DNA from 3 places in the Aeromonas rivipollensis genome. Region 1 is predicted to be linked to each of the others. Evidence: predicted binding sites of a transcription regulator. Region 1 holds the regulator's gene; each other region holds the start of a gene.
The links. The regulator MetJ, encoded in region 1, represses methionine synthesis genes. The targets are predictions, from matches to a motif close to AGANNTCTAGANNTCT.
Positions count from the first base shown of each region.

Region 2: a site for MetJ is predicted at 2,759-2,774, ahead of metN (methionine ABC transporter ATP-binding protein MetN). Genes of this name have one in related genera too.
Region 3: a site for MetJ is predicted at 6,128-6,143, ahead of metA (homoserine O-acetyltransferase MetA). Genes of this name have one in related genera too.

Region 1 is NZ_CP149130.1:622,056-632,100, reverse strand. It holds gene WIR04_RS03020 (LysR family transcriptional regulator) at 1-553, opposite strand, end outside; gene WIR04_RS03015 (CidA/LrgA family protein) at 679-1,080, shown strand; gene WIR04_RS03010 (LrgB family protein) at 1,073-1,762, shown strand; gene WIR04_RS03005 (bifunctional aspartate kinase/homoserine dehydrogenase II) at 1,830-4,298, opposite strand; gene metB (cystathionine gamma-synthase) at 4,298-5,476, opposite strand; gene metJ (met regulon transcriptional regulator MetJ) at 5,771-6,094, shown strand; gene WIR04_RS02990 (AraC family transcriptional regulator) at 6,130-6,876, shown strand; gene WIR04_RS02985 (tRNA-binding protein) at 6,961-7,299, shown strand; gene WIR04_RS02980 (aromatic amino acid transport family protein) at 7,372-8,640, opposite strand; gene cysQ (3'(2'),5'-bisphosphate nucleotidase CysQ) at 9,053-9,865, opposite strand; gene nudE (ADP compounds hydrolase NudE) at 9,907-10,045, opposite strand, start outside.
Region 2 is NZ_CP149130.1:848,609-858,653, reverse strand. It holds gene queG (tRNA epoxyqueuosine(34) reductase QueG) at 1-1,090, shown strand, start outside; gene ppgK (polyphosphate--glucose phosphotransferase) at 1,174-1,917, shown strand; gene WIR04_RS04080 (hypothetical protein) at 1,970-2,425, opposite strand; gene metN (methionine ABC transporter ATP-binding protein MetN) at 2,909-3,952, shown strand; gene WIR04_RS04070 (methionine ABC transporter permease) at 3,933-4,586, shown strand; gene metQ (methionine ABC transporter substrate-binding lipoprotein MetQ) at 4,613-5,413, shown strand; gene rfaH (transcription/translation regulatory transformer protein RfaH) at 5,512-6,012, shown strand; gene WIR04_RS04055 (methyl-accepting chemotaxis protein) at 6,185-8,161, opposite strand; gene WIR04_RS04050 (EAL domain-containing response regulator) at 8,199-9,410, opposite strand; gene WIR04_RS04045 (ATP-binding protein) at 9,403-10,045, opposite strand, start outside.
Region 3 is NZ_CP149130.1:4,090,664-4,100,708, reverse strand. It holds gene yidA (sugar-phosphatase) at 1-554, opposite strand, end outside; gene WIR04_RS18700 (FapA family protein) at 995-2,659, opposite strand; gene WIR04_RS18695 (metal-dependent hydrolase) at 3,073-3,588, shown strand; gene WIR04_RS18690 (competence/damage-inducible protein A) at 3,596-4,759, opposite strand; gene WIR04_RS18685 (HD-GYP domain-containing protein) at 4,787-6,025, opposite strand; gene metA (homoserine O-acetyltransferase MetA) at 6,170-7,117, shown strand; gene WIR04_RS18675 (tyrosine-protein phosphatase) at 7,293-7,811, opposite strand; gene WIR04_RS18670 (Lrp/AsnC family transcriptional regulator) at 7,972-8,442, shown strand; gene WIR04_RS18665 (LTA synthase family protein) at 8,497-10,045, opposite strand, start outside.

The DNA of each region.
Region 1 (10,045 bases):
CCGCCAGCCGGATCTCGGCACACGCCCGCCAGCGGGGCTGGTCAGGCAGCACCACCTGGATGGGATAACGATCCAGCTCCAGGGTGCTCAGGGCTCCCTCTTCCTTGGTCGGCAGCATGGTGATGGCGAGATCCAGCTCCCCCTCCAGCACCGCCTGCTCGATGCGGCGCCCGCCGTACTCCACTATGGAGAGCTCCACCTTGGGGTAGCGGCTACGGTAGGCACGGATGAGATCCGCATAGACGTGACCCACCATGGGCGGTATGCCCAGCGCCAGGCGCCCGTGCTGCAGGCTCTGCAGATCCGCGAGCTCCGCCTCCAGCTGCTGCATCTGGGCCAGGATCAGCTGGCCACGGGCAAACAGCACCTGGCCGCTGTCGGTCAGGGTGAAACTGTGCCCCTCCCGATTGAGCAGGGGCTGGCCCAGCTCCTCCTCCATGTTGCGGATCATCTTGCTGATGGTGGGCTGGGTGACGAACAGCTTCTCTGAGGCGCGGGTGAAGCTCTTCTCACGCACCAGTTCGACAAAGTAACGCAGGGCTCGGATATCCATGGGACGCTCGTCTGGGGTGATCGCCAAATAATGCCAATTTGGCATATTTTTCATAATTTAAATTCATTTTTTGCAGGTTTGGCCCACCCTTATACTGTGACCAGGTTCACAGAAAGACGCCCATCATGAAAGCCTTCTGCCTTCGCTGGTTGCAAACCCCCTTCCAAATCGCCCTGCTGGCGGCCATCTGGCTGCTGGCCGACACAGCGGTACGCACCTTCCACCTGCCCCTGCCCGCCAACCTTACCGGCATGTTGCTGCTGCTCATCTGCATCCTTCTCGGGGTAGTCAAGGCCCAGTGGTTCAGCGCAGGTGCCCGCTGGCTGCTGGCGGAGATGCTGCTGTTCTTCGTGCCCGCCGTGGTGGCCGTGGTCAACTATCAGGATCTGCTGTTGCAGGAGGGGTGGCGCATCATGCTGGTCTTGCTGATCAGCACCACTCTGGTGCTGGGCACCACGGCCCTGGTGGTGGACAGGGTCTATCGCCTGGAGCTGAAGCTGGCCCGCCGGAGTCGCCGCCATGTCTGACACCCTGCTCGGCCTGCTCTGCTTCGCCCTCACCCTGCTGTTCTACTACGCCAGCAAGTGGCTCTATGGCAAGAAGCGCATCCTGCCCCTGATGCCGCTGCTGCTGGCCCCTGCCCTGCTGGTGGCGGTGGTGGTGCTGTTCCACATCCCCTATCAGGACTACATGGCCGAATCCCACTGGCTGCTCTGGCTGCTGGGCCCGGCCACCGTCGCCTTCGCGGTGCCGGTCTACGAGAACCGCGCGCTGATGCGCCGCCACTGGCTCTCCCTGTCGGTGGGGGTGGTGACCTCGGTGGTGATGGCGGTGGGCAGCACTGTGCTGCTGGCCCGCTGGTTGAACCTCTCCGAGCTGCTGCAGCGCAGCATGGCCATGAGATCCATCACCACACCCTTCGCGGTGGAGGCGACCCGATCTGTGGGCGGCAACGCCGATCTCACCGCTCTGTTCGTGGTGCTGACCGGGGTGATCGGCATGGCGGTGGGGGAGAGCGTGCTGACGGTGCTCGCCATCCGCAGCCGCCTCGGCAAGGGGGCGGGTTTTGGCGCCTCGGCCCACGGGGCTGGCACGGCCCGGGCCTATCAGATGGGCAACGAGGAGGGGGTGGTCTCCAGCATGGTGATGATGATAGCCGGCATGGCCACAGTGCTGCTCGCCCCCCTGCTGGGCAAGCTGTTCTGGTAAGGCATTGTGACCACCAACGAGAAGAGGCGCCCAGGGGCGCCTCTTCTTTGTGTCATCCACCAGGCTCTTAGAGGCTGGCGCAGATCTGCCACAGATCGTACTGAATGGCGGCGGCCGTCACTTCCCGGCCCGCCCCCGGCCCCTGAATGACCAGGGGGTTGGTGCGATAGCTGTCGCTCTCGATGGCGAACACGTTGTCACAGGGCAGCAAGTTGGCGAACGGGTGGTGGGGCTCCAGGGTCTCCAGTCCGACCCGCGCCTTGCCGTCGTGCTCGAAGCGGGCGACGTAGCGCAGCACCTTGCCGACCCGGCGGGCCCCCTCGAAGGCGGTCTGGATGGGATCATCCAGATCTTTCAGCCTGTCCATGAACTGATCCGTGCTCACCTTGCGCAGGGAGACGGGCACCAGGTTCTCCAGCTCGATGTCGGCGGAGTCGAGCTCGAAGCCCGCCTCCCGCGCCAGAATGAGCAGCTTCCTGCGCACGTCCTGGCCGGAGAGATCCTCGCGGGGATCCGGCTCGGTCAGGCCGTGCTGCCAGGCCTCGTCCACCAGCTCGGAGAAGGGGCGCGTGCCGTCATATTGCTGGAACAGCCAGGAGAGGGTGCCGGAGAAGATGCCGGAGACCCCCTGGATGTGGTCGCCACTCTGGCGCAGCATCTGGATGCTGGACTGGATGGGCAGCCCGGCCCCCACTGTGGCGTTGTAACGCCACTGCACCTGATGATCGCGGCAGCTCTGCTTGATGCGCTGGTAGAACTCGCTGTCGGCGGCACCGGCAAACTTGTTGGCGGCGATGATGTGGCAGCCGAGCTGGGCGAAGTCCGGGTAGTAGCGGCTCACCGTCTCGCTGGCGGTCATGTCCAGCGCTATCAGGGCATCGAAACCGTGCTGCTCCAGCTGGGAGAGCAGTTCCGGCCAGATCAGCGGCCTGGGATTGAAGTTGTCACGCACCTTGAGGGGATCCAGCCCCTCCTCGTCCAGCAGACCCCCTTCCGAGCTGAACACCCCGTAGAGGGTGAGCGCCAGATTGAGCTCGTGCTCGAGCCGCGCCTTCTCGCGGGCGTAAAGCGCCAGCCAGTGACCGCCGATATTGCCCTTGCCGAACACCACCAGACCGACCCGGGTCGGGCGGCTGAACAGGGCGCTGTGCAGGGCGATGAGCAGGGGCTCCAGCACCACCTGGCGCACCACGGCCACCAGACTCAGGCCGTCTCTGGCCACCTGCACGAACTCCAGCGGCTGATCCGCCAGCAGCTGATAGAAGCGGTGACACTGCTCGGCGTTGTCGGTCACGCCAGCCCCCACCAGGGCCACCAGACTGAATCCCTCTTTCTGGATGAGACCGGTGAAGCTGCCCTGCAGCTGGAAGTCGCGCAGTATCTCGAAGGCCCCTTCCGCCACTTCCAGGGTGTAGGCCAGGCGCAGCACCCGCCGATCCGGCTGACGCTGCAGGGTGAGCGGGTTGAGGCGATGACGGGTAAGATGGGCCTCGATGGCGGCCACCGTCTGCTCATAACCTGTCTGGGGCAGCACCTTGAGTTCGATGAGGGCTATCTGATCCACCGAGGAGACGATGCGCGCCCCGCCGGAGCGCGGTGCCCGGCGCAGTATGTGGGTGCAGCCCTCGTCCGGGTTGTAGCTGCAGCGCAGGGTGAGGCGCTGGCGGCTGTCGGCCACGGGTTGCAAAGTACGGGAATGGAGCACGGAGGAGCCGAGGCGGGCCAGCTCGTTGGCCTCCGCCAGACTCAGGCGCTCCAGCAGGCGCGCCTCCTTCACCCGGCGCGGATCCGCGCTGTAGACACCGGCCACGTCGCTCCAGATGGTGGTGGACTCCCCGTCCGCCAGGGCGGCCAAGAGGCTGGCGCTGTAGTCGGAGCCGTTGCGGCCGAGCAGCAAAGATCTTCCTTCCATGTCGGCGGCGATGAAGCCGGTCACCACTATGCGGCCGGGGTGCTCCGCCAGACGCGCCTTAAGCAGCTCGCCGGAGATGGCGGCATCCACCTTGACCAGGGCGCCATCCTCGGCGCGCAGGAAGCTGCGGGCGTCGAGCCAGATGGCCTTGTCGCCACGGCTGCTGAGCAGGGCGGCCAGCAGGCGTGCCGACCACACCTCGCCAAAGGCCAGCAGGCCGTTGCGCTCGAAGCGATCAAACTGCCCTTCCAGGGTCTTGGCGATCTGCTGCATGTCGTCGGTCAGCTGCTTGCTCAAGTCGAGCAGCAACTCCCCCTCCAGCAGGCCGTCGATCAGACTCTGCTGGTAGGCGTGCAGGGCAGTGATGGCTTCGCCCGCGGCCTCGTCACCCGCCTCGGCCAGCTCCACCAGCTGGATCAGCCGGTTGGTGGTCTTGCCGGCGGCGGAGACCACCACCAGCTCTCTGCCCCCGCCCTGCTGCTCGGCCTGCTGTTCGAGAATGCTGGCGACCCGGCGATAGCAGACAGGATCCGCCAGACTGCTGCCGCCAAACTTGTGCACATGACGCCGCTTCAAGGCTCTCTCTGCCGTCACCGCACTCTCTCCTTGTTGTTGCTGTTCCATTACTTCACCTGTTCTGCCTGTTGTGCCAACTGCGCCTGTTCAAAGCCTTGAGCCAGATCGGCCACCAGGTCTTCACCGTGTTCTATGCCCACAGAGAGGCGCAGCAACTGGGCGCTGATGCCCGCCGCCTGCTGCGCCGCCGGAGTCATGGCCCTGTGGGTCATGCTGGCCGGATGGGCCACCAGACTCTCCACCCCGCCGAGGGACTCCGCCACCGAGAACAGCCGCAGCGCCGCGAGGAAGGCGCGCAGCCCCGTCTCGTTGCAATCGAGTTCAAAACTTAGCATGGCGCCGAAGCCGGACTGTTGACGGCGCGCAATCTCGTGGCCCGGGTGGCTTGGCAGGCTGGGGTGATAGATTTTTTTGACCAGCGGCTGCTGTTGCAGGAAGGCCAGGATCCTGTCCGTGTTCTCCTGATGGGCACGCAGGCGCGGCGCCAGGGTGCGCAGGCCACGCAGGGTGAGGTAGGAATCGAAGGCGCCGGAGGTGAGCCCCAGACAGTTGGCCCACCACACCAGGGAGTCGGCCAGCGTCTGCTCCTTGGCGATCGCTACCCCGCCCACCACGTCGGAGTGGCCGTTGATGTACTTGGTGGTGGAGTGCACCACCACATCGGCGCCGAGGGCCAGCGGCTGTTGCAGCAGCGGGGAGAGGAAGGTGTTGTCCACCACCACCTTGGCACCCACCTCATGGGAGGCGGCGGCGATGGCGGCCACGTCCACCACCCGCAGCAGCGGGTTGGAGGGGGTCTCCACCCACACCAGGGCCGGTTGCTGCGCCAGGGCCTCGGCGAGCGCGGCTTCATCCCCCTGATCGACGAACTGGACCCTGTAGTGGCCCTTGGCCGCCAGATACTCGAACAGGCGCCAGGTACCGCCGTAGCAGTCGTGGGGGGCGATCAGCAGATCCCCCGCCTTGAGCAGGGCCGTGGTCACCAGATGGACGGCTCCCATGCCGGTGCCGGTCACCACGGCGCCGGCGCCCCCTTCCAGGGCCGCCAGCGCGTCCGCCAGATTGGTGCGGGTCGGGTTGCCGGAGCGGGCATAATCGTATTGACGGGGCTCGCCAAAGTCGGCAAAGGTGTAGTTGCTGGAGAGGTAGATGGGGGGCACAACGGCACCGTGCTGTGTGTCTGTCTCAATCCCGGTGCGTACCGCCAGGGTGGCCTTATGACTCATGATGCTCTCCTTGGCGCTGTGACTGTGCAGTTGATCTGTCTCTATGTCCGATACAACGTACCGCCAGGGTGGCCTTGTGGGTCATTTCCGCTCTCCTTGAAGTGTCTCTGGACGATGGCCGCTGTGCCTCTGCCACGGCTATCCTGCCATTGCTGGCCTATGGTGAACCACCTTACGCCACCTCAAAAAAGCCGTCAACACTTCTAGACGTCTAAATGGCTTTGCTGTTGGATTGCCATTGAATTCCTTAAGGGTTAAAATCCGCGCTCACGGCCAAACGAGAACAGGTGGAACATGGGTACAGAGTGGAACGGCGACTACGTCAGCCCCTATGCGGAGCACGGCAAGAAGAGCGAACAGGTCAAGAAGATTACCGTCTCGATCCCGCTCAAGGTGCTGAAGGTGTTGACCGATGAGCGCACCCGTCGCCAGGTGAACAACCTGCGTCATGCGACCAACAGCGAGCTGCTCTGTGAGGCCTTCCTGCACGCATTCACCGGTCAACCGCTGCCCTGTGACGACGATCTGCGCAAGGATCATCCGGACAGCGTCCCCGCCGAGGCGCGCGCCATCATGGAGGCGCTGGGCAAAGAGATCGAAGATTTCGACGCCGAGTAATACGGTGGCCCATGGCACATAATCCCCCCTCTTCGATGACGCGGCCCGGTGCCGCGTCATCCCTATCCGCCCCCTGCCCGTTCAGCCTGCGCCACTACCAGAGCGACATCAGCAGCCACAGCCACGACTTCGCCCAGCTGGTGATCCCCCTGGACGGCCCCCTCGAGATCGAGGTGCAGGGCCAGGGGCGCCGCCTCGCCCCTGGCTTTGCCTGCGTCATAGCCCCGGGTGAACGTCACGACTACGCCGCCGACCCGGCGCTCTCCTTCCTGGTGCAGGAGAGCCACTGGCTGCCCGCGCCCCTCGGCGAGCGCCCCTTCATCCCGCTGGACGAGCCCCAGCGCCACTACCTCGCCTTCCTGCATCAGATGGTGCGCCAGGGTCGTCATGTGGCCGGCATGGAGCAGATCTGGCTGAGCCTCCTGGCCCAGGGTCAGGGCATGGGCCCAACCCTGGCTCCGCGCATGACAAGAGTGCAGCGCCACATCGAGGCCCACCTCGCCGAGCCCCTTGGCAACGGGCGGCTCGCCGCTGTTGCCTGCCTCGGCCAGAGCCAGTTCAAGCACGCCTTTCGCCAGCAGTTCGGCATGAGCGCCTCCCACTACATCCGCGGGCGGCGCATGGCGCTGGCACGCACCCTGCTGGCCCACAGTGCCCTGCCCATCGGCGAGGTGGCCAGCCGCTGCGGCTATCAGGATCAGGGGGCCTTCGCCGAGCGCTTCCTGACCGAGACGGGGCTGACCCCGTCGCGCTGGCGCCAGCAAAACGGCCCGCAGCCATAACAGTCCGGCCCCTTGCCGAAGACAGGGGCTGTCGTTTCGAGGCATGCTGGGGCCAATGCAAGGTGTGTGAAAGGAGGAGCCAAGATGCAGACCATAAGCTGGCAGCAGTTCGAGATGGTGGAGCTGAGAGTGGGCACCCTGGTGCGGGTCGAGCCCTTCCCCGAGGCGCGCAAACCCGCCTACAAGGTATGGGCGGATTTCGGCCCTGAGCTCGGGGTACGCAAGAGCAGCGCCCAGATCACGGATCTCTATCAGCCGGAGGATCTGGTGGGGCGTCAGATAGTGGCGGTGGTGAACTTCCCGGCCAAGCAGATAGGCCCCATACAGTCGGAGTTTCTGCTGACCGGCTTCTACCGGGCCGATGGCGCCGTGGTGATGGCCATCCCGGAGCAGGCGGTGGAGAACGGCGCCAAGCTGGGCTGAGGCCCTGTACCCCATGAAAAAAGAAGAGGCGACCCAAGGGTCGCCTCTTCTTTTTTGGCCGCAGCGCCGCTGTTACTTCAGCAGGCTGAAGACCAGGGCCGAGACCGAGAGCGAGCCGGTCAGCAGGATAAAGCCGTTCACCCAGCCCTGGCGGAAGCGGGCCAGCGCCTCCACCTTGTAGATGGCCACCACCGGCATGATGAAGAGGATCATGGCGATGACGGGGCCGGAGAGGGTCTCCATCAGGCCGAGGATGCCGGGGTTGATCACAGCCGCTCCCCAGATGGCGAAGAACATCAGGGCGATGCCGAGCTTGTCCGCCTTGGCCAGCGGCAGGCCGGTGGGCTTGGCGATCAGGCTCTTGAGGCTCTCGCGGGCCCCGAGGAAGTGGCCGAGGAAGGAGGAGCTGATGGCGATGAAGGCGATGAGCGGCCCCAGCGTCACTATCACGGGGTTGTCGGTGATGTTGGCAAGATAGGAGAGCACCGAGACGTTCTGGGCCTTGGCCTCGGCCAGCTGGGCTGGCGAGAGGCTCAGCACGCAGGAGAAGACGAAGAAGAGCACGAAGCCCACCAGCATCACTGTGGTGTTGCGCAGGATCAGGCCGCTCTTGGCCTCCGCCTGCTCGCCATATTCACGGCGCTGCACGTTGGCAAAGCCGGAGATGGCAGCGGCGTGGCTGAAGGCGAACACCGTCACCGGCAGCGCCAGCCAGACGGTGTTGAGGAAGCTGGTCCCCTCGAAGGCGGTCGCCTCCGGCCAGTGCCACTGGGGGATCAAATAGCAGGAGAGCGCCGCCAGAATGGCCGCCAGGGGGTAGACCATGAAGGCAAAGGCCCGCAGCATCGCCTTCTCCCCCGCCATCATCACGGCGATCATGGCGAACACCAGCAGGCCGGAGAGCATCACCCGGTTCGGGGCATCCATGCCGAGCTGGTTGATCATGAAGCTCTCCACCGTATTGGTCAGCCCGACGCCGTAGATGAGCAGGATAGGGAAGATGGAGAGGAAGTAGAGCGCCGAGATGAGGCGACCGGCCATCTTGCCGAAGTGCTCCTCCGCTACCTCGGTGAAGTCGGCGTGGGGGCGGGAGGAAGAAAGCACGAAGCGCGCCAGCCCGCGATGGGCCAGGAAGGTCATGGGGCCGGCCAGCACTGCGACTATGACGAGGGGCCAGATGCCCCCCAGACCCAGGTTGATGGGCAGGAAGAGGATGCCAGCGCCAACGGCGGTGCCAAACAGGCTGATGACCCAGTGGGTATCGTGACGACGCCAGCCGGTGCTGGCAGTGGTGGAGTGGGAACCGGATAACTCCCGGGAGACCTCTGCAGATGAACTCATTGATAAACCACTTATATATAGTATTAAAATCTAAGAATATTGTGCTCCTTTAGCATTTAATTCTCAAAAATGGAGGTTGGCAGATCTCACTGGCAAAGCTCGGTTCAGCCAGTGAGATTGGGCGTGATTCCCAGCCCACCCTGTTCTTATAAACCTTTAAACAGGCAATTTATCGAAATATAAAACCAAAATATAACTATTGGTCGATTTTTTATTTCGACCGATGCGGGTTTTTTAGAATTACCTGAAAATAGATGCCAGCACTTTGGGTTTGGCTGTGATGATCCACTACAGCAATCCATTAAAGTAGCGAATACCCCTGAATATGCCGCGAAAAGCCAGCGGATCACACCAAGCAATCAGGCGACCACGAGGCCGCCTGATTGGATGATTCGGCTGCATTTCAACCGGCTCAGTGAGTCAGGATCTTGCCCCAGTCGAGATCCGGGTCCCCCATCACTATGAAGTCAGGGTTCTCCAGCGACTCCGTTTCGTTGTAGCTGAGCGGCTGCAACGCCAGGCTGAGGATACGCCCTCCCGCCGCCTCGACGATGCACTGGGCGGCGGCGGTGTCCCACTCGCCGGTGGGGCCGAGCCGCACGTAGCAGTCTGCCGCCCCTTCCGCCACCAAGCAGGACTTGAGGGAGCTGGAGCCGAGCGGGATCAGCTCGTAGTTGATGGCCGGGTTGAGGCGGCGGGTCAGGTTCTCCAGTTTCTGGCGGCGGCTGATGGCCACCACCAGGGAGTCGGGCTGATCGTGCTCGTGGTGCATGGCGCTGATGGGATGCACCTCGCCGTTCACCTCCTTGAAGGCGCCGTGGCCGCGCACCGCCCAGTAGAGCACGTCGGCCTCGGGGGCATAGATGACGCCGAGCACGGGGACATTGTCCTGCACCAGGGCGATCAGGGTGGCGAAGTCACCGCTGCCGGCGATGAACTCGCCGGTGCCGTCCAGGGGATCCACCAGCCAGTATTGCCGCCAGTTGGCACGCTGGCTGAAGGGCACATCGGCCGCCTCTTCGGTCAGCACGGGCACATGGGGGGTGAGCGCCGACAGCGCCTGCTTGAGGTAGGCATCGGCAGCAAGATCGGCACTGGTGACCGGGGTCGCATCCTCCTTCAGCTGACGCTCGAACTGACCGCCGTGATAGATTTCGTGAAGGATACGCCCCGCTTCGCGGGCTATCTCCTTGACCCCAGGTATCCAGGCCAACAACTCCTGCATCTTGTTATCCTCTGTTTTTATTACCTTTGCCCAGGCTTGGGCTAGCCTTCCTGCTCCGCCAGCCATTTGCTGGCCAGCAGCAGGGCACTGATGCTGCGCGACTCTGTGAAGTCGGGTCGCGCCAGCAATTCGTCGATGCGATTGAGGGGCCAGGGGATCACCTCGAGGGGCTCGGGCTCA
Region 2 (10,045 bases), 230 kb from region 1:
TGACCAGGTCGGCATCACCGACACGGATCTCGCCCTCGAGGAGCCCAGATTGCAGGCCTGGCTGGATGCGGGCCATCACGGCACCATGGACTACATGGCGCGCCACGGCATGATGCGGGCCCGGCCCCACGAGCTGCTGCCGGGCACCCTGCGGGTGCTGTCGGTGCGGATGAACTATCTCCCCTTCGAGGCGGGCTTTGCCGCCACCCTGACGGACCCGACCCTCGGCTACATCAGCCGCTATGCCTTGGGGCGCGACTACCACAAGGTGCTGCGCAACCGGCTCAAGCTGCTGGGGGAGCGCATCGAGCAGCGCTGCCAGACGCTGTTGCCATCCACGCAGGAAACCCCGGGGGAGTGGCGCCCCTTCGTCGATTCGGCCCCCATACTGGAGCGCCCCCTGGCGGCCAAGGCGGGGCTGGGCTGGGTGGGCAAGCACTCGCTGCTGCTCAACGAGTCGGCCGGTTCCTTCTTCTTTCTCGGGGAGCTGCTGGTCAGCCTGCCGCTCCCCGTCGATGCCCCGGTGGAAAAAGAGCAGTGCGGCAAGTGCGTGGCCTGCATCAACATCTGCCCCACCGGCGCCATCGTCGCCCCCTACGTGGTGGACGGGCGGCGCTGCATCTCCTATCTCACCATAGAGAACGACGGCCCCATCCCGGAAGAGTTCAGGCCGCTCATGGGCAACCGCATCTATGGCTGTGACGACTGCCAGCTCATCTGCCCCTGGAACCGCTATGCGGATGCGAGTCCAGAACCCGACTTCAGCCCACGCCCCAATCTGCACCGCCCCCCCCTGCTCGACCTGTGGCAATGGTCGGAGGCGGCATTTTTGAAGCACACCGAAGGCAGCCCCATTCGCCGCATCGGCTACCGGCGCTGGCGCCGCAACCTGGCGGTGGCGCTGGGCAACGGCCCGGCCAGCAGCGATGTCATGGCGGCCCTGCAGCAGGCGCTTCCCGGCGCCGAGCCCATGGTGGCCGAACACATCGAGTGGGCGCTGGCGACCCTGGCGGCGCGCCAGGAGAAAGAGAACAAGAAGACCCGTTTGCTGATCCGCTGCATCGAAAAAGGCCTGCCGGATCACGCATAAGTGATCTGGCCCTTGCCGGATGACAGCACTTTTTTCATGCTCTGCCGACCATTGACCATAGGCACAATAAAAGGAAGATTCGGATGCAGATGTTGGGAGTAGATATTGGTGGCTCCGGGATCAAGGGCTGCCTGGTGGACACCGAGACTGGCGAACTGATTGGCGAGCGCCACCGCATCGCCACGCCGCAACCGGCCACCCCGGCCGCAGTGGCGCACACCCTCAAGGCGCTGGTCGAGCATTTCCAGTGGAAGGGCCCCGTGGGGTGCGGCTTCCCCGCCACCATCCACAACGGCATCGCCAAGAATGCCTCCAACATCGACAAGAGCTGGATCGAGACCGACGCCGCCCACCTGTTCGCCGACGTGACCGGCCTGCCCTGTCACGTGCTTAACGACGCCGATGCGGCCGGGCTGGCCGAGATGCGCTTCGGCACGGGGCGGGATCGCCAGGGGGTCATCATCCTCATCACCGTCGGCACCGGCATAGGCACAGCGGTATTCGTCAACGGCCAGCTGCTGCCGAACACCGAGCTGGGACATCTCATGCTGGAGGGCATGGTCGCCGAGCACTACTGCTCCGATGCGGTGCGCAAGCGCGAGGATCTCTCCTGGAACCGCTGGGGCAAGCGCTTCAACAAGTACCTGGCCCGCCTCGAGTTCCTCTTCTCCCCCGATCTCTTCATCCTGGGAGGCGGCAGCGCCGCCAAGCTCGACAAGTTCATCGACCGGATCGAGACCCGAGCCCCCCTGGTGGCGGCAGCGAACCTCAACCAGGCCGGCATCATAGGGGCCGCCCTCTACGGCGCGGACCGGCAAGAGGGCTGAGCCTGCCCCGACAACGCAGCAAGAGGCCCGAAACGGCCTCTGTCATGGCGCGCTAGAGATCGTCGAGCCGATGGGCCCCGTGCACCAGCCGGGTCAGCCGGGATTGCGCCATGGACGCCAGAGAGCTCAGCAGTGCAGCCGTGTCCGGCGTGGGGCACTCCCGGGCCAGACGCTCAAGCTCGCCAACGAGTTTCTCCTCCTGCCGCGACACCAGGGCCACTATCTCATCGGGCTGAGTGCCAGCCGCCAGCGCCAGGCGCTGGCAATCGGCCAGCAGATCCACACCGAATCCCTGATCCAGCCAGGTCTCCTTGACCCCGCTCCCCATCTGCTCCCGATAGTCGTGCAGGTGGGCCGCCGCCGCGTCCTCCCGCCCTTGCAGATAGGCCAGCAACATCCGGCTGCGCTCCCCATCCACCTGGGGGATCAGGCGCCCGTAACTGCGCCCCTGCTGCTGATGCAATTGTTCGAGGTAAAGCATCAGGTCCTTGATCTGTTGAAATCGCATCTCTGCTTCCTCCTGCCGTCCACCTCCTGCCAGTATAAAAAAACGCCTATCTCTCCTTGAATAAAATCGGTCGCTTTTTGTTCTACATCAAAGGGATGGGGAAGAAAAAGGAGAAAACGAAGAGCAAGAGGCAAAGAGATGTCATCCCTGTCATGCTGGCAACAGGCTGCCAGCACCCAGGGAGAGGCCGTGACAAAACGGGGGAATCATCGAGTTAAGGAGGATTATCCAGGTTATATTCGGACGGATGATTTCAAATCAGAATCTAATATTGAAGCTGCCGGTTTACCCCTCTTCCCTTAGTCAGCGAGCGGGAATCCTTATCCATTTTTTAGACGTCTAGACGTAGAAACATGCGTTGACACAGCCATCCGGACATCTTAGCATCATCCTCCATGATGGCAGAGCAACCCAGTGAAACCTCTGCCCAATTCACCCGCCTGTAGCGCCCTGTGCTTTAAGGCTGTTAGCACGGAAGAATCCATGATTAAGTTGATCGGTCTCAACAAAGTCTACGGTAAAGGCAGTGACGCCGTGCACGCCCTGCGTGACGTGAGCCTGCATGTGCCACAAGGCAAGATTTTCGGGGTGATCGGCGCCTCCGGTGCCGGCAAGAGCACCCTTATTCGTTGCGTCAACCTGCTGGAGCGCCCCACCGAAGGCCAGGTCATCGTCGATGGTCAGGATCTGGTGGCCCTGAGCGAGCGGGATCTGACCCAGGCTCGCCGCCAGATCGGCATGATCTTCCAGCACTTCAACCTGCTGGCCTCCCGCACCGTGTTCGCCAACATCGCCTTCCCGCTGGAGCTGGCGGGCTGGAGCAAGGCACAGATCCAGGCCCGGGTCGACGAGCTGCTGGCCCTGGTCGGGCTGGAAGCCCGTGCCCACGCCTATCCGTCCGAACTCTCCGGCGGTCAGAAGCAGCGCGTCGCCATCGCCCGCGCCCTGGCACCAGCCCCCAAGGTATTGCTGTGTGACGAGGCCACCTCGGCCCTCGACCCCCAGACCACCCGATCCATCCTGAGCCTGCTCAAGGAGATCAACGTCAAGCTGGGGCTCACCATACTGCTCATCACCCACGAGATGGACGTGGTGAAGGGGATCTGTGACGAAGTGGCCATCATCAGCGACGGTCGCCTGATCGAGCAGGGAGAAGTGGCCTGGTTCTTCAGCAACGCCAAGACCCAGCTGGCCCGTGACTTCATCCACTCCACCATCCACCTGGAGGTGCCCCAGGAGTACCAGGACAGGATGAGCAGCGAGCGGGTGGCCAACAGCTACCCCCTGGTGAAGCTCGGCTTCACCGGTGCCACCGTCGATTCGCCGCTCATCTCCGAGGTGAGCCGCCGTTTCAACATCGACATCAGCATACTGAGCGCAGACATCGAATACGCCGGTGGCGTCAAGTTCGGCTTCCTGCTGGCGGAACTGTTCGGGGATGAGGCCCAGTGCGAGGCCACCCAGCAGTTCTTCATCGACAACCACATTCAGCTGGAGGTAATGGGCTATGTCCGAAGCCATGATTAATCTGCTCATCACAGCCCTCGGCGACACCCTGATCATGGTGTTTGCCTCCGCCCTGTTCGGCTGCCTGCTCGGCCTGCCGCTGGGCGTGGCACTGCACGTGACCAAGGCCGGCCAGATCCTGGCCAACCCGCTGCTGAACAAGATCCTCGGCATCATCGTCAACGTCGGCCGCTCGGTGCCCTTCATCATACTGCTGGTGGCCATCATTCCGCTGACCCGGCTGATCGTCGGCACCAGCATAGGCACCATAGCCGCCATAGTGCCGCTGACCGTCGGTTGCATCCCCTTCATCGCCCGTCTGGTGGAAGGTGCCCTGATGGAAGTGCCGGACGGCCTGCTCGAAGCCGCCAAGGCCATGGGTGCCAAACCCTTGCAAATCATTGCCAAGGTGCTGCTGCCCGAGGCCCTGCCCGGGATCCTCAACAGCATCATCATCACCCTCGTCACGCTGGTGAACTACTCCGCCATGGCCGGTGCCATCGGGGGGGGTGGTCTCGGTGATGTGGGTATTCGCTACGGCTACCAGCGCTTTGACCCTACCGTCATGCTGGTCACTGTGGTCATTCTGGTGGTACTGGTTCAACTCATCCAGAGCGCAGGTGAGCGCCTGGTCAAACAATGTGATCATCGTTAATCGTCGATTTCTGACAGGAGGTTTTTATGAAATTGGGCATTAAATCCGCGGCAGCTGCGCTGCTGGCAACTCTGGTACTGGTCGGCTGCGGTCAGAAAGAAGAGAGCAAGACCCTGAAAGTCGGCGCCATCGCCGGCCCCGAGACCGAACTGGTCGAGACCGCGGCCAAGGTGGCCAAGGAGAAATACGGCCTGACCGTCGAGATCGTCACCTTCTCCGACTACGTCACCCCCAACGTGGCCCTGAACGACGGCAGCGTCGACGTCAACGCCTTCCAGCACAAGCCCTACCTGGATGCCCAGATCCGTGATCGTGGCTTCAAGCTGGTGCCGGTTGGCAACACCTTCGTCTACCCGATCGCCGGTTACTCCAAGAAGATCAAAGCCCTGTCCGAGCTGAAAGACGGTGCCCAGATCGCGGTGCCGAACGATCCGACCAACCTGGGTCGCTCCCTGATCCTGCTGGAGAAGCAGGGCCTGCTGAAGCTGAAGGAAGGCGCCGGTCTGGAAGCGACAGTGCTGGACATCGCCAGCAACCCGCGCAACTTCAAGATCGTCGAGCTGGAAGCCGCTCAGCTGCCCCGCTCCCTGGAAGATGTTGATCTCTCCATCATCAACAACACCTTCGCCGGTCAGATTGGCCTGACCCCGACCGAAAACGGCCTCTTTGTCGAAGACAAGGAGTCCCCCTACGTCAACCTGATCGTTGCCCGCGAGAACAACAAGGACGACGAGAAGGTCAAGGAGTTCGTCCAGGCCTTCCAGACCGACGAGGTCTACAAGAAGGGAACCGAGCTGTTCAAGGGCGGCCTGGTGAAAGGTTGGTAATCACTCACTCTGTAAAAATGGCCACGCCAAGCGTGGCCTTTTTTTTTGCCCCCGTTATCATAGCCAGAAGCACGGCAACACGAAAAAACAGAACAACAATGAAGAAATGGTATCTGGCCTACTGCAAGCCCAAGGAAGAGGCCCGCGCCCGCGCCCATCTGGCGGCGCAAGGCGTCGAATCCTATTACCCCATGGTGGAAGTGGAGAAGCTGCGGCGTGGCAAACGGGTCCCGCTGCGTGAACCCATGTTCCCCAACTACCTGTTCATCTACGTGGATCTGGATGTGGTCACCCCGGTCACCCTGAAGTCCACCCGCGGCATCAGCCGCATCATCCACTTCGGCAAGGAGTGGAGCCCCGTCAGCAGCCAGCTGATCTACCGGCTGATGAGCCGGGACGACAGCGACGAGGCGCGCGCCAGCTACGCCTGCCTGCCGACGCAAGGGGACAAGGTATTGATCGAATCAGGCCCCCTGGCCGGGTTCGAGGCCATCTACCTGGAGCCGGATGGGGAGAAGCGGGCGATCCTGCTGGTCAGTCTGCTCAATCAGGAAACCAGCAGCAGTTTCGACAATCAGGCCTTCCGGCGTCTGGACTAACCATCCAGCGTTTGGTCTGAGTCGGCAGCGAGCAGCGCCCCATGCCTGCTGGTCAGTCTGCTGAATCAGGAAACCAGCGGCAGCTTCGACAATCAGGCCTTACGGCGTCTGGAGTGAAAAAAGCGGGGCAGGCCCATAGGTCTGCCCCGCTTTTTTGTCACCTCAGCCTGACTCAGGCACCCAGCTCGAAGCGGCTGATGGCCGCGGTCAGCTGGCCAGTCTCCCGGGTCAGTCTGGCGGCGATCAGCTCCCCCTGCTGACTGTGCTCGCTGGACTGATGGCTGAGCCCGGCGATCTCCTCCACAGTGCCCGCCACCTCCTGGGCCACCCTGGACTGCTGCTCGGTCGCGGTGGCGATGGCGGCGAGCTGGCCGCAGAGATCCTGCACCAGCGCCGACATGGCCGCCAGGGTCTCGGTGGCCGAGGCCACGGCGCCCCTGCCCTGCTCCACCAGCAGGGTGCCGCTGCCCACGGTATCCGCCGTCTGCCGGGTCTGCTGCTGGATGCTGGCGATGGTCTGGTTGATCTCCGCCGTCGACTGGCTGGTGCGGCTGGCCAACTGGCGCACCTCGTCCGCCACCACGGCGAACCCCCGCCCCTGCTCCCCGGCGCGCGCCGCCTCTATGGCGGCATTGAGCGCCAGCAGATTGGTCTGCTCGGCGATGGTGGCGATCACTTCGGTGACCCGGCCCACCTGCTCGCTCTGGCTGCGAAGGAGCGACATCGCCTGATTGGCCTGGGTGATCATGGCGGCAATCTGCGCCATGGTGGCACCCATGCGGGCGAGGGCCTGCTCCCCCTGTCTCGCCTGTTGCTCGGTCTGACGCGCTGCGCCGGCCGCATCGGCGATGTTGCCCGCCACGTCCCTGGTGCTGGCGGACATCTGCTCTATGGCGGCCGCGACCGTATCCAGCCGCTGATTCTGACTCGCCAGATCGTCCACTATGGCATTGGTGGTCTGACCCACCTCCCGGCCGGCTCCTTCCACCTGCGCCACCGCCCCCTGGATCTCCCCCACCAGCTGGCGCAGCTGGCTCGACATCCGGTTGATGGAGCCGGTCAACCCGCCCAGTTCGTCCTGGCGCAGCACCGGCAGGGGCTCCCTCGGCAGGCGGCCATCGGCGACCTGCCCGGCCCGGTTCACCAGGCTGGCGATGTCACGGGTCAGGCGGCGGCTGAACAGCAGGGCCACCAGGGTGCCGAGCAAGATCACGCTGGTGGTCGCCAGCAGCAGGGTGCGGTGGATGGCCTGACTGGCCCCGGCCAGCTTGCCCGCTATCTTGTCCACTTGCCCCCGGGTCTGGGTCACCTGGCTCGCCAGCTGATCGGCGAGCCGGGTCAGGGAGGGTTCGATATCGGTGGCCATCAGGTGATTGGCCTGATCCCAGTCCGGCGCCTGCCGCCTGGCGATCACCTGCCCCACCAGCTCGGCAAAGGGTGCCGACATCTCCTCAAAGAGCGTCCACAACCCCTTCTGCGCCTCGGTGAAGTTGGCCTGCTGCTGTTTCAGCTCGGCCACCCGCTGCAGATGGAACTGGTAGTAGTCCTGGTACTTGTCGCGATACTCCTTGTCCCCCGAGATGAGAAAGTCCCGCAGGGCGGAGAGGGCATTGGCCAGCCCGTTGTAGGCATCCCCCACCTGCTTGAGCAGCAGGCGGCGATCGCCGGGCAACGCCTCCTCGGGAGTCGCCACCTCTTCGTTGGCAATGGATTGCAACTGATCGAGGGCCGCCTCCGCCAGGGGGCCTGCCTCCAGCAGCATCAGGGTGTGGGCCGGCAGGTTCTCTTCGGTATGGGCCAGGGCCCATACCTTCTCCTGCGCCCCCTTGAAGCTCTTGAGGGAGCGGGTCAGGGCGGGCGTGAATCCCTGCTGCTCTATGGCACGCCAGGCCTGCTCCCACTCCTGCTTGATACGCGCACCTTGCGTGGGATCCTTGCCGAGGATGAGGTAGGCCCGCAGGGAGGAGACGGTGGCGATCAGGGCCTTCTGGCTCGCCTCGTCCCGTTGCAGGGCGGGCAGGGCCTGGGCCAGCAAGGCCTCCTGGGAGGCTTCAATCCGGCCGAGCTGATGGTAGACAAGGGCGGAGGAGAGAATGATGAGCAGGTTGATAAAACAGAAACTCAACAACAGCTTGCTTGATATTTTCATGACCATCCTTGTGTCGCAGCGGGCATCCTGCCCTTGATTAGCGCCCGATCAATGCGGGCAATCGTTCGCGCCAGGTGTCATGCCAGACGAGCAACTCCTCGCGTGGCATGGGACGGGCGGAGAAGAACCCCTGGCACTGATCGCACCCCAGCCTGGCCAGCAGCAGCCAGGTGGCCTCGTCCTCGACCCCCTCTGCCACCGATTTTAACCCCAACTTGCGCGCCAGTTCGATACTGGATTCGATAATGGCGAGGCGGGAGGGATCTTCATAGCAGCGATCGACGAAGGATCTGTCCAACTTCAGCTCGGTGAACGGCAGCAGGGCGAGCTGCTGCATGGAGGAGTAGCCGGTCCCGAAGTCGTCGATGGAGAGGCCGAAACCGTGCATCCGCAAGCGGGTCAACACCTCCAGCGACTTGCCGAGATCCTTGACGAAGGCGCTCTCTGTCACCTCCAGGGTGATGAGCTCGGGGTTGATGCTCCAGCGCTGGCAGTGATTGAGCAGGGTATTGCACAGATCCCCCTCGATAAGCGAAGTGGTGGAGAGGTTCATCGAGAGGTTGAGGGAGAGCCCTGTCTTCTCCCACAGGTGGCCGTCGCGCAATGACTTGCCGATGATCACCTCGGTCAGCGGATCCATGAGCCCGTTGTGCTCCGCCAGCGGGATGAAGCGGGCCGGCGAGATGAGCCCATACTCGGGGTGCTGCCAGCGGGCGAGCGCCTCCATGCCGACCCACTGACCGCTTTCAAAGCTCACCTTGGGTTGATACCAGGGCAGCAGCTGGTCCTGCTCCAGGGCCCGGCACAGCTCATCCAGACTCAGGCTGCGGCCGTCCTCCTCCTGGCTGCGCGCCTGCTGGGGCTGCCAGGCACCGATCAACTGGGCTATCTGCTGATGACTGGCGGGTTTGTCGATGCGCCCCAGCACCTGCAGGCCGTAGGCGCGGCTCATGCGCAGCACTGCGTCGACCACATCGTCCTCCAGTGCGCTGCACAGCACTATGCCACCGCGAAAGCCCCCCAGGGAGAGGCGACGCAGCAGGGCCATGCCATCCATGCCCGGCATCCGCAGATCGCAGAACAGGATGTCGACCTGATGGTGCTGACACTGGGTCAGCGCCTCCTCCCCGTCCTGGGCTTCCAGCAGGTTGCCGTAGCCAAGCCCGCGGATCTGGTGCATCAGGGCCTTGCGCTGGAAGTTGTGATCCTCCACCACCATGATCACCAACTCATGCCGTGCACTATTCATCGAGCCATAACTCCATTTCACCTCTGATAGAGTCCATCAATGCCTGTACCGTCTGGCCCAGCTCGTCGAGCCTGTCCAGTTGCTTCAACCTGGCCGCCGCCTCCAGCTGGGCGGCCTCGGTCGCCAGGGCCTGCTGCCCGACCATGCGGGCGGCCCCCTTGATGCGATGCGCCGTCTCCACCAGCGCCTGGGTATCCTGCCTGGCCAGCGCCAGCATCATGTCCTCGCCATCCTGGCGGTTGGCCTCCAGATACTCCCTCCCCATGCTGCGCGCCACCGCCTCGTCCCCGAACAGGGTCAACCAGCTTATTCCCGGTGCCTGAACCTCTGCTTGCCGGGACGCCATTGTCTCTTGTTGCGGGCTGACTGCCGGTAGCCAGCGAGCCAGGGTCTGACGAAGGGTTTCCAGGCTGTAGGGTTTGAACAGCATGTCGTTCATGCCGGCCTCCAGCATCTGCTGGCTGGCCTCCTCCGAGGTGTCGGCGGTGACGCCTATGATGGGCGCCTCGTCACCGGCCGCCCGCAGGGTACGCGCCAGGGTATAGCCATCCATCACCGGCATGTGACAGTCGGTGAGCAGCAGGGCGAACTTCTGCCCCTGCCAGGCACGCAGCGCCTTCTCCCCATCATCCACC
Region 3 (10,045 bases), 1.1 Mb from region 1:
AAGTAGGGGGAGCTGCGCACCACCGTGTAGCGCTCATAGAGCTCGGCGGGCAACTGGGCGATGGCGCGGGAGAGCTGGGGCTCGGGGTCTATCATCATCACCTTCATGATCTGCTCGTCGGCGGGCAGGGTGGCGAAGTCCACCAGGTTGATCGGCATCTTGATCAGCCGTGACTCGTGCTCTGTGTAGGTGCTGACCCTGGGGCTGATGAGGCCCTGGCGGACGGAGAAGCCGTGGACGTTGACCCCCAGCTCGGAGGCCAGATGGGCGATGGCGCTGGCGTCACTGCCGGTCAGCAGCTGGCTGCGCAGTATGCGTTGATCCGCAACCTGCTGCACCAGGGCGCCGTTGTAGCAGATGACGTAGTCATCCTGACCGGTGAGGCCGAGTTCGGCCAGATAGGGGGTCATGCCTTCCAGCGGGCGGCCCGAGGTCAGCACCACTGTAACGCCTTGGGCGCGGGCGGCCGCGATGGCGGCATGGGTGCGAGGGGTTATTTGACCGTGCGGGTTCAGCAGGGTGCCATCCATATCCAATGCGATCAGCTTGTACATCTTCTCACTACCTGAGTCTGGCCGGCCCGCCCTATGGGGCCAAGGGGAGGCCGAGTGTAGCGAAAATCGCCGCCGGGATCACGAGTTGAAGGGTTGCATGGGCGGTGCTGCCTCTGACTGGCGCCTTAGCAGGGTGTCAGCGCTACCCAATGCGATCAGCTTGTACATCTTCTCGCTACCTGAGTCTGGCCGGCCCGCCCTATGGGGCCAAGGGGAGGCCGAGTGTAGCGAAAATCGCCGCCGGGATCACGAGTTGAAGGGTTGCATGGGCGGTGCTGCCTCTGACTGGCGCCTTAGCAGGGTGCCAGCGCTACCCAATGCGATCAGCTTGTACATCTTTTCACTACCTGAACCTGGCCGGCCCGCCCTATGGGGCCAAGGGGTGGCTGGGTGCAGCAAAAATAGCCGCCGTCATCACCGGACAGGGGCCATGGCGCCTCTCAGCGCTGGCCCTCGTAAGGGGTCAGTTGCAGTTGATCTTCCCGGATGGCGAAGTGGATGGGGCCGTGTTCTATGTCGACCCTGTTGTGGTGATGGGCCATCTCCACCTCGACGCCGGGGAAGAGACGCTGGGTGGCGATGATGTCCATGTTGGCCATCAGGGTCTGCAGCTCGAGCTGCACCTCGGCAAGCTGCTCGTCAAGGGACTGGCTCTCGTCCAGCTGACGGGTGCGCAGCGCCTTGATCTTCTTCAGGGTCTCGGGATTGCGCTTGTCGCTGGGCTGTTGCAGCAGCCGCAGGATGAGATCCTGCAGCTTGTCGAGCTGCTCCCGGCAGGCCTGCTTGCGTTGACGCAGGGCCTGCTCCTGCTCCTTGTGGCTGAAGTAGCCACCGAGGATCTGCAGCCGGGTCCGGTTCGCCGCCGAGGCCCCGAGCACAGGCGCTATTATGAGCCGGTTGGCGATGTTGATGCCGCCGATGAGGTGGCCCTTGCGCATGGCGCTGTCCCCGACCCTGATGTCCTGGCCGCTGCGGCAATAGCTGTGGCTGAGCTGGCTCTGGATATGGATGTCGCCATCGGCCTCCAGCCTGGCGTACTGGGCATAGCTGGCGTGGATCTCGCCCCCGGCGTTGAGGTGGCAGAGGTACTGGTCCCCCTCCAGCTTGCGTCCTATGATGCCGTTGCGCACCGTGATGGTGCCGCCGGATTCGATATAGCCCCCCTCGACGAAGCCCCCTATCACCACATCACCGCTGGTCTTGATCCTCATGCCGGGCATGACATCCCCGGTGACCAGCAGGGAGCCCTCAAACATGACGTGACCGTGGCGGATGTCGACCTGCTTGACGCTCAGCACCTCATCCACCCTCATGCCGGCCCGTTCCTGGCAAGGCAGCCCGGCACGGGTCGCCAGCAGCAGATCCGGATCCTCGGGGGAGAAACAGGTTCCTTCTCCCGCCGTCATGGCGCTCTCCTTGCCGGAACGGGCCGGCAGCACCTGACCCGTCACCGTGAAGCCGTCTATGCCCTGGGTGGCGGGGTGGCGCCGCATCAGGGGGGCGCCCTCCTTGACGGTGAGCAGGGTGCCGAGATCGCGCATGTCCACCTTGCCGTGGTCCACCTCCTGGGGCTTGAGGATCCGCTCCGCCGCCGTCTCCACCAGCCGCTCCAGGCGGGTATCCAGGCCGTGTCTGGCCGCCTTACCCAGGGCGATGACGGGGTTGAGCCGGGCGCCGGGGGCCGCCTCGCTGGCGGCCTTGATGGCGGCGGCCAGCAGCCGCTCGCTCACCCCCTGCTTGATTGGGCTCGCCGCCACGGCCTCCTGCAACTGCGCCAGGGTCAGGGGGCTGCCGCCCCAGTCGGCGGTGATCTGGGCGCTGGCGCTCATCTGCTCCTTGTCGACCAGGACGAGGAGCCGGGCATCCTGCCGCTGGGCTATGGGCACGGGAGGGTGGGAGGGGGCGTCCGGCTGGGTCAGCAGAGTGTTGAGCAGGGCAACGGCCTGCCGGATCCCCTCGTCGAGGGGCTGATAGCGTCGGCAGTTGGAGAGCCGCAGCAGGGCCAGGACATGTTGCTCCTGGACGGGCTCGGTGAGACCCGGGGTAATGCGCAGACAGACATAGGTCATGTCTGCCGACAGCTGAAACCACGCTTTGCTTAACACCGGGATCCTCCTTCGTTGTCCCGATCCGGCTAGCCCCCCTGTGGCCGGGGGCGGGATCCTTGCCAAAAGCCGATGCCGCCAGGGCGGCCAAGAACCGCAGTATTCTGACATTTCGCCGTCCGGGTCAACGAGCCGAGTGCAAATGGGTGAGCCGGGTTGAGGAAATTCTGTGTGACGGGGAGTTGAGACTGTGACGGTGGCGCGACCGATTGCTGAGTGTCAAATGAGGTGTGTTTGGCGGTATCTGCTGACTATTTCACCGACTGCCGCCCCCGATGGGCATCAAGTTCAGGGTGGCGATACGATTCACCTTGCAAGGGGAGGTTCAAGGGATTTTAATCTGCCGCCGCCCCGAGGCGCTGACGCGGGTCGCCGCCGACCATACTGCCCTCTTGTCCAACCGAACGAGCCCCATGACCGCCCAAGGCCACCTGCTGTTTTCCGTTACCTGCGCCCTGCTTGCCCACAAGGTCGAACTCACTCCGGCCCTGGCCGAAGGCAGCCTGTGGCACATAGTACCCATGGCCCTGGCCAGCGCCCTGCTGCCGGATCTCGATCACCCCCAGTCCCTGCTCGGTCGGCAGTTGCCCTGGATCTCGGGGCCCCTCTCCCGCCTGTTTGGCCATCGCGGCTTCACCCACAGTCTGCTGGCGGTCGGCCTGGGGATATGGGGGCTGGCGCAGTTTCAGGCCCCCGGCCCTCTGTCCGGGGTGATGAAGGACGCGCTCATCGTCGGCTACCTCAGCCACCTGCTCGGGGATTGGCTCACACCGGCGGGCATTCCCCTGTTATGGCCCTGGCGCCGGCGCTTTCGGTTGCCTGGTCTGCCCCTCAAGAGCGGCGGAGGCTACGAGAAGGCCTTCTGCCTGCTGACCCTGGCACTCGCCGGGTACTGGGTGCATGGGAACGCGGGATTCGGCGCCTTCTAGCACTGTATCAGTCGATGCGGCTGGCGGTTCTGGTCAGGGTGAGGTAGTCGGCGAGTACCGGCAGCCCGAGCAGGTGGCGGCGCAGCATGTCGAGGGCGGCGAAGGCGAGGATCCGGCGGCCGCTCTCGGGATCCGGGTGACTTAGCTTCACCCTCTGGCCGATTCGGCGCCCGTCTGCGCACAGCAGCAGCGGCACGCCGCCTGGGCCCGCACTGCCTATGGTAAGGCTGGGTTCCCGTCCGCCCCCCGTCAGTTGGTCGAGCTCGCTCGGGAGGCTGTGGCTGAAGCTGGCCTCCAGCCCCGGATGGGGGTGGCACATGGCCAGCAGGGTGCCCCGACTCTCCCCTTCCTGCAGCCACAGCGGCCGCCCCCCCAGCAGGGCCAGGATCTGCTGCGCCGGCTCCTCGTTCCCCCGTCCCACCAGCCAGGGACTTATCTCCCCGAGCAGGCGCGCCTCGGCGGCCTCCATGTCGGCGGCGCTGGCGCCATGGCCGATGAGTTTCAGCTCGATGAGGGGCATGGAGGAGCGGTAGCCGAGTTCGATGCCCGCAGGCCAGGGCGCCCCATCCAGCTTGTCCGAGAGGGCGGACTCCGAGATGCCGAAGGTATAGAAGCGGCGCAGCTCGGTGTCCGTCTCTTCCCCCGCCAGCGCCTTGAGGCGCGGCAGGATTTGCTCGCGCACCATCAGCTTGAACTCGAACGGCACGCCCGGGGTGAAGAAGAGCCGGCTCTGGCCGTGGCTGGCCGGGTGGCTGACCACGAAGCCGCAGGCGGTGCCGACCGGGTTGTCGAGGATCTCGCAGCCCCGGGGCAGCCAGGCCTGCTTGCTGTTGCTCTGGGCCATGGTGCGGCCCCGGCTGGCGTAGCGTTCGGTCATGGTGGCGAGCCAGTCGGGGAAGAGGGTCAGGGGTTGACCGAAGGCCTCGGCCGCCGCCTGGGCGGTGAGATCATCCGCGGTGGGGCCCAGGCCCCCGCACACCAGCACCACCTCGGCCCGGCTGGCACTCTCCTGCAAGGCGGCCTTCAGATCGGCGAGGTTGTCCCCCACTGTGAGGCGGCGGCGCACCTGCCAGCCCTGTTCCAGCAGCAGGGCGCTGAGCCAGGCGGCGTTGGTGTCCACCACCAGGCCGGTCACTATCTCGTCCCCCGTGCTGATGATCTCGATTCGCATGCAGACTCCTTGGGTGCTGGACCCCGATCAGGGCTTGTTGTGCTCGAAGTAGTAGCTGATCCGGGTACGAGGGTTGAGGTACTCGAACACAGCAGGAGGCAGTCGCTTGGGGTGGATCACCTTGGCAATCGTCAGCTCGGCCTGCTCGAGATCTATGATGGCCGCCTCCTGGCGCGGGATGCGGGGATCGTATACCAGCACGGCGGGGTAGAGCAGGCGGGAGGCGTTGACCGACATCACCAGCCCGACCTGGCCATTGGAGAGCTGCACCACGCTGCCGGGGGGGTAGATGCCCATCAGGCGGATCAGCATGCCGAGGTGGTCGGTGTTGAACTGGGCCTTGCGCTGCTTGTAGAGGTTGCCGAGGGCCGAGTAGGGCACCTTGGCCTGCAGGTGGCAGAGGTTGTCGTACTCGTTGATGAGGGACACTATCTGGGTCAGGGGGTCGAGCTGCTCCCCCCTGAGCCCCTGGGGTCCGCTGCCGTCCAGGTATTCGTGATGGTACTGCACTATGCGCTTCGCCGGCTCCGGGAAGTCACTGGCCAGGCTCAGCAGCTCCAGGCCATAGCGCGGGTGCTGGGCCATCAGGTTCTGCTCCGGTTTGGTCAGGGGGCTTGCCTTGCGCAGGATCTGGCTCGGGATCTTTAGCTTGCCGATGTCGTGGAACAGGGCCCCCATGCCGACCTGGCGAATAGCCTCGGCCGGCAACTTGCACTCCCTGGCCAGCAGCATGCTGAGCACGCTGACGTTGAGGGAATGGAACTGGAGGCTGTTGCCATCCGCGCTGTCGGAGACCAGGTGCAGCACCATCTCGTCCACCGACAGCAGCTGCTCCGTCATGGCGTTGATCAGCTCCTGGGCCTCATTGATGGCGTTGAGGGGGCGGGACTGGATCTTGCCCATCAGGTTGCGCACCTGGGCCAGGGACTGCTGGAAATGTTTCTCGCACTGCTGCAGATCCCGACGATAGCGCTGCAACTGCTCGATGCGCCTGGTCTTCTCCTGCTGCATCTCCTGCTGGCGACCGACGAGATCGTCAGTGCCATCCGGTGCGGGCTGCACCTGATCGAGGGGCTTGGGGGGGGCGTCGCTCTTGTCGGGAATGATGGTCACCAGCTTGAGACCGAGCCGACGGATCAGCTCTATCTCCTCTTCACTCTTGAGTTTGAAGCTGGAAAACAGGAAGGGGTGCTCGCGCCATCCCAGTGGCAGGGAGACGTAATTGCCGACTTGCAGCCGATCTACCGAGATCTTGATTCCTGTCATGGGGTTGGACACGAGAGACACACAGAGCCGTATGCTAGTCAAAGGCAGGGGTGAATACAAAAGGTATCTGATGACAGGATGAGCGCTTTATTATAGGCTTCTAGATGTCCAGACATATTTACCGATGCAGTACAGGGAGTCAGCATGCCGATCAAGATCCCGGACCAGTTGCCCGCCGCCGAAGTGCTGGGGCAGGAGAACATCTTCGTGATGACGGAATCCCGGGCCGTCACCCAGAACATCCGTCCGCTGCGGGTGCTCATTCTCAACCTGATGCCCAAGAAGATAGAGACCGAGATCCAGCTGATGCGGATGCTCTCCAACTCGCCCTTGCAGGTGGATGTGGATCTGCTGCGCATCGACGATCGGGAGTCGAAGAACACGCCCCAGGCGCACCTGGAGAACTTCTATCACGACTTCGAGCAGGTGCGTGGCAACAACTACGACGGCATGATCATCACGGGGGCGCCGCTCGGGCTGGTGGAGTTCGAGGAGGTGGTCTACTGGCCGCGCATCGTCGAGATCATCGAGTGGTCCCATCAGCATGTGACCTCCACCCTGTTCCTCTGCTGGGCGGTGCAGGCGGCGCTGAAGGCGCTCTACGGCATGGAGAAGCAGACCCACGGCGAGAAGCTGTCAGGGGTCTATCGCCACCATCGCCTCGATGAGCACGAGCCGCTGCTGCGTGGCTTCGATGACGAGTTCGTGGCGCCTCACTCCCGCTATGCGGCCTTCGACGGAGACCTCATCCGCGCCCACACCGATCTGCAGATCTTCGCAGAGTCGGAGGAGGCGGGCGTCTATCTGGCGGCGACCAAGGATTGCCGCCAGGTGTTCGTTACCGGCCATCCCGAATACGATGCCCTGACCCTGGACGGGGAGTACCGGCGGGATCTGGCGGCGGGCCTCACCCCGGTCATCCCGGTCAACTACTACCCGGACAACGATCCCGGCCAGACGCCGCGCGCCACCTGGCGCAGCCACGGTCACCTGCTGTTTTCCAACTGGCTCAACTACTACGTCTATCAGCTCACCAGCTATCGGCTGGAGGACATCGGCAAGGTGTTTACCTACGAGCAGCCCAAGGGCTAGGTGACATAGGGTCGGCTCACCCGATATGGTCCGCTATCGCCTGGAGGACATCGGCAAGGTGTTCAGCTATGAGCCGCCCAAAGGCTAGGTGTCATAGGGCCGGCTCACCCGCTATTGATTGGAGGGCATCGGCAAGGTATTCACTTAATCAGCAGCCCAAGGGCCAGGGCGCCCCTCAGTCTGCTCCGGCCAGCCGTCGCCCCCGGGTGTCGAGCCAGTGACGGTGGCAGGCCAGGGTAAAGGCGCCGGGCCGCCGGGCCCGGATGGCGGCCATGGCCTCCGGCTGGGGCTGACCCAGGGTCAGCAGCAGCAGAGCCGCCACCAGCCCGGTGCGGCCGCTCCCTCCGTGACAGTGAATGGCCAGGTGCCTGCCCTCGCGCAGCAGGGAGAGCAGTTGCGGCAGCACGGGAGGCCAGGCTTGCTCGAAGGCTTCATCGGGGGCCTCATCGTCCGCTATGGGCAGGTGGAACCAGGCCATGCTCCTGGCCCTGACCAGTGAGCCGAGGGACCCTGCGCCGCGCGCGGCCAGCTCATCCTCCGTCATCAGCGTGAGCACACCGCCGGCACCGGCCAGCTGCAACTGGGCCAGGGCGAGGGGCATGGCAACCTGCTGGTTGCCGGGGCAGGGGGTGAGCAACAGCTGACCGTCGAGGCGCGGGACCTCCAGGCTCCAGAAGGGGTGGGCACTGAGCATGAGGATCCTTGTCGGTGCTGAGAGGGCGTCAAGCGAACTTGTTGGCCCCCTGTTTGAGTGCGGCACAGCATAGAGGGCGCGGGTGCGATGTCAATCTGCGTTGTGTTCGGCCCGGTTTACGGGCAGAGTCTAAAAAAATTGAGCGATGGAAGGAGTAAAGATGAGAAACCTGGATCAACTGGACTTGGACATCCTGGCCCATCTGTTTCGCGATGCGGGCATGACCAACAAGGATTTGGCGGCCCTGGTCGGGGTGGCTCCCTCCACCTGCCTGGAGCGGGTGCGCAAGCTGCAACAGGACGGGGTGCTGAAGGGCGCTCACTGCGAGGTGGATTATCAGGCCCTGGGCGGCCATATCCAGGCCATGGTCTCCCTGCAGCTGGCGCGCCACAGCCGGCAGATCATTGATGCGTTTCGCGATGCCATACTGGCGTTGCCCGAGGTGATCAGCCTGTTTCACATGGGTGGCAAGGATGATTTCCTGGTGCACCTCTGCGTCGCCGACACCGAGCACCTGCGCAATTTCGTGTTCGATCACTTCACCTCCCGGGAAGAGGTGGTGCACCTCGAGACCTCCCTGGTGTTCGAGCACAGGTTCAGCCGCTCCCTGCCCTGCTTCACCCCCCCCTGATCGCCAGGGAAGCCGCAAAAAACCGCCAGCTGGCGGTTTTTTCGTTTCTGCATCTCAGTTGAGGGCGAGCCTGTCGTCCGGCGCCGTCTGGTAGAGCCCCTGCTGGTAGGCCAGGTTGCCCCAGAGTACCAGGCCCAGGGCGGCATCCTTCATGGCATCCGGCTGAGGAGCCGGGGTGAGGGTCTCGCTGGCATCGTCATAGACGAAACCTTCCGCCGCCCGCTCGGGTTGCAGTATCACCACGTCCTTGCCCCGCATCAGGGCGAAGTTCTTGTCGTACTGCATGATGGCGCGCCCCGGCCAGTCCGCCGGCATCCGGGTCAGATCCTTGCCCAGCATGGGGTAGTCGGCGCTTATGCCCATCAGGGAGAGCAGGGTGGGCGCCATGTCTATCTGGCTGACGATGCGCCTATCCTGTTTCGGCGCTATCCCCTCTCCCACTATGACCCCAGGAATATGGAAGCGGGGGATGGGCACCAGGCTGGCGCCGCCGACCCTGCTGTCGTGATCGGCGATGACCAGGAACAGGGTGTCCTTCCAGTAGTCCGATGCCCTGGCCTTCCTGAAGAACTCGCCGACGGCGTAATCCGCGTATTTGGCGGCGTTGTTGCGGGTCGCCCTGGGCTGTTCGTAGAGGGTGATGCGGTCGTCCGGGAACTCGAAGGGATCGTGGTTGCTGGAGCTGAACACCAGGCTGAAGAAGGGCTTGCCCTGCTTGTGCAGTGCCTCGAAGGTGTCGTTGGCCTTGGCCATGAGATCTTCATCCGAGGCGCCCCATGAGCCCTCGAACACAGGGTTCTTGAAGTCCTTCTGCTCGACTATGGTGGTGAAGCCATTGCCGAGGAAGAAGCTGCGCATGTTGTCGAAGTGGCTCTCGCCGCCGTAGATGAAGCTGGTGTCATAGCCCCGTTGCTTGAGCAGATCCGCGATGGTGAAGAAGTTGGTCTGGCTCTTGCCGAGCTTGACCACGGCCTGGGCCGGGGTCGGGGTGAAGCCGGTCAGCACCGCCTCTATGCCGCGCACCGATCGGGTGCCGGTGGCGTAGAGCTGCTCGAACGCCCACCCCTCCCGAGACAGCGCATCAATATTGGGGGTCAGGGGCAAGCCGCCGAGGGAGCCGACAAACTGGGCGCCGAGACTCTCCTGCAGCAGGATCACCAGGTTCTTCGGCTTGCCGCCATGGCTGGCTTCGTTGAAGGTCTGGCTGGGCAGGATCTCGGAGTTGAAGTCCTGGCCGGGGCGGCCGCTCTCCTCGCGCACCAGTTCCAGGATCCGCTCCCGGGGCAGTTCCCCGTAGAATTCGCCGGCACTCTCCTCGTTGCTCATCTGCTTGATGGCGAAGAAGAGGGAGTAGGCGGAGTTGACCGTCAGGGCGTTGACCAGGGGATCGCTGGCGAATGCCACCATGGCCGGGTTCAGGGCCCTGTGCCCCAGGCTGGAGCGGGCGCCGAGGAAGCCGATGGCCAGGATCAGCAGGGCGAAGGCCGGGCGCAGATGCCAGCGCGGGAAGCTCAGGTGCCGCATCAGGCGCCCGCTCAGCCACCAGCCGCCCCCCAGGGTCAGCAGGCTGAACACCAGGGCCAGCAGCAGTTCGCCCTTGCGG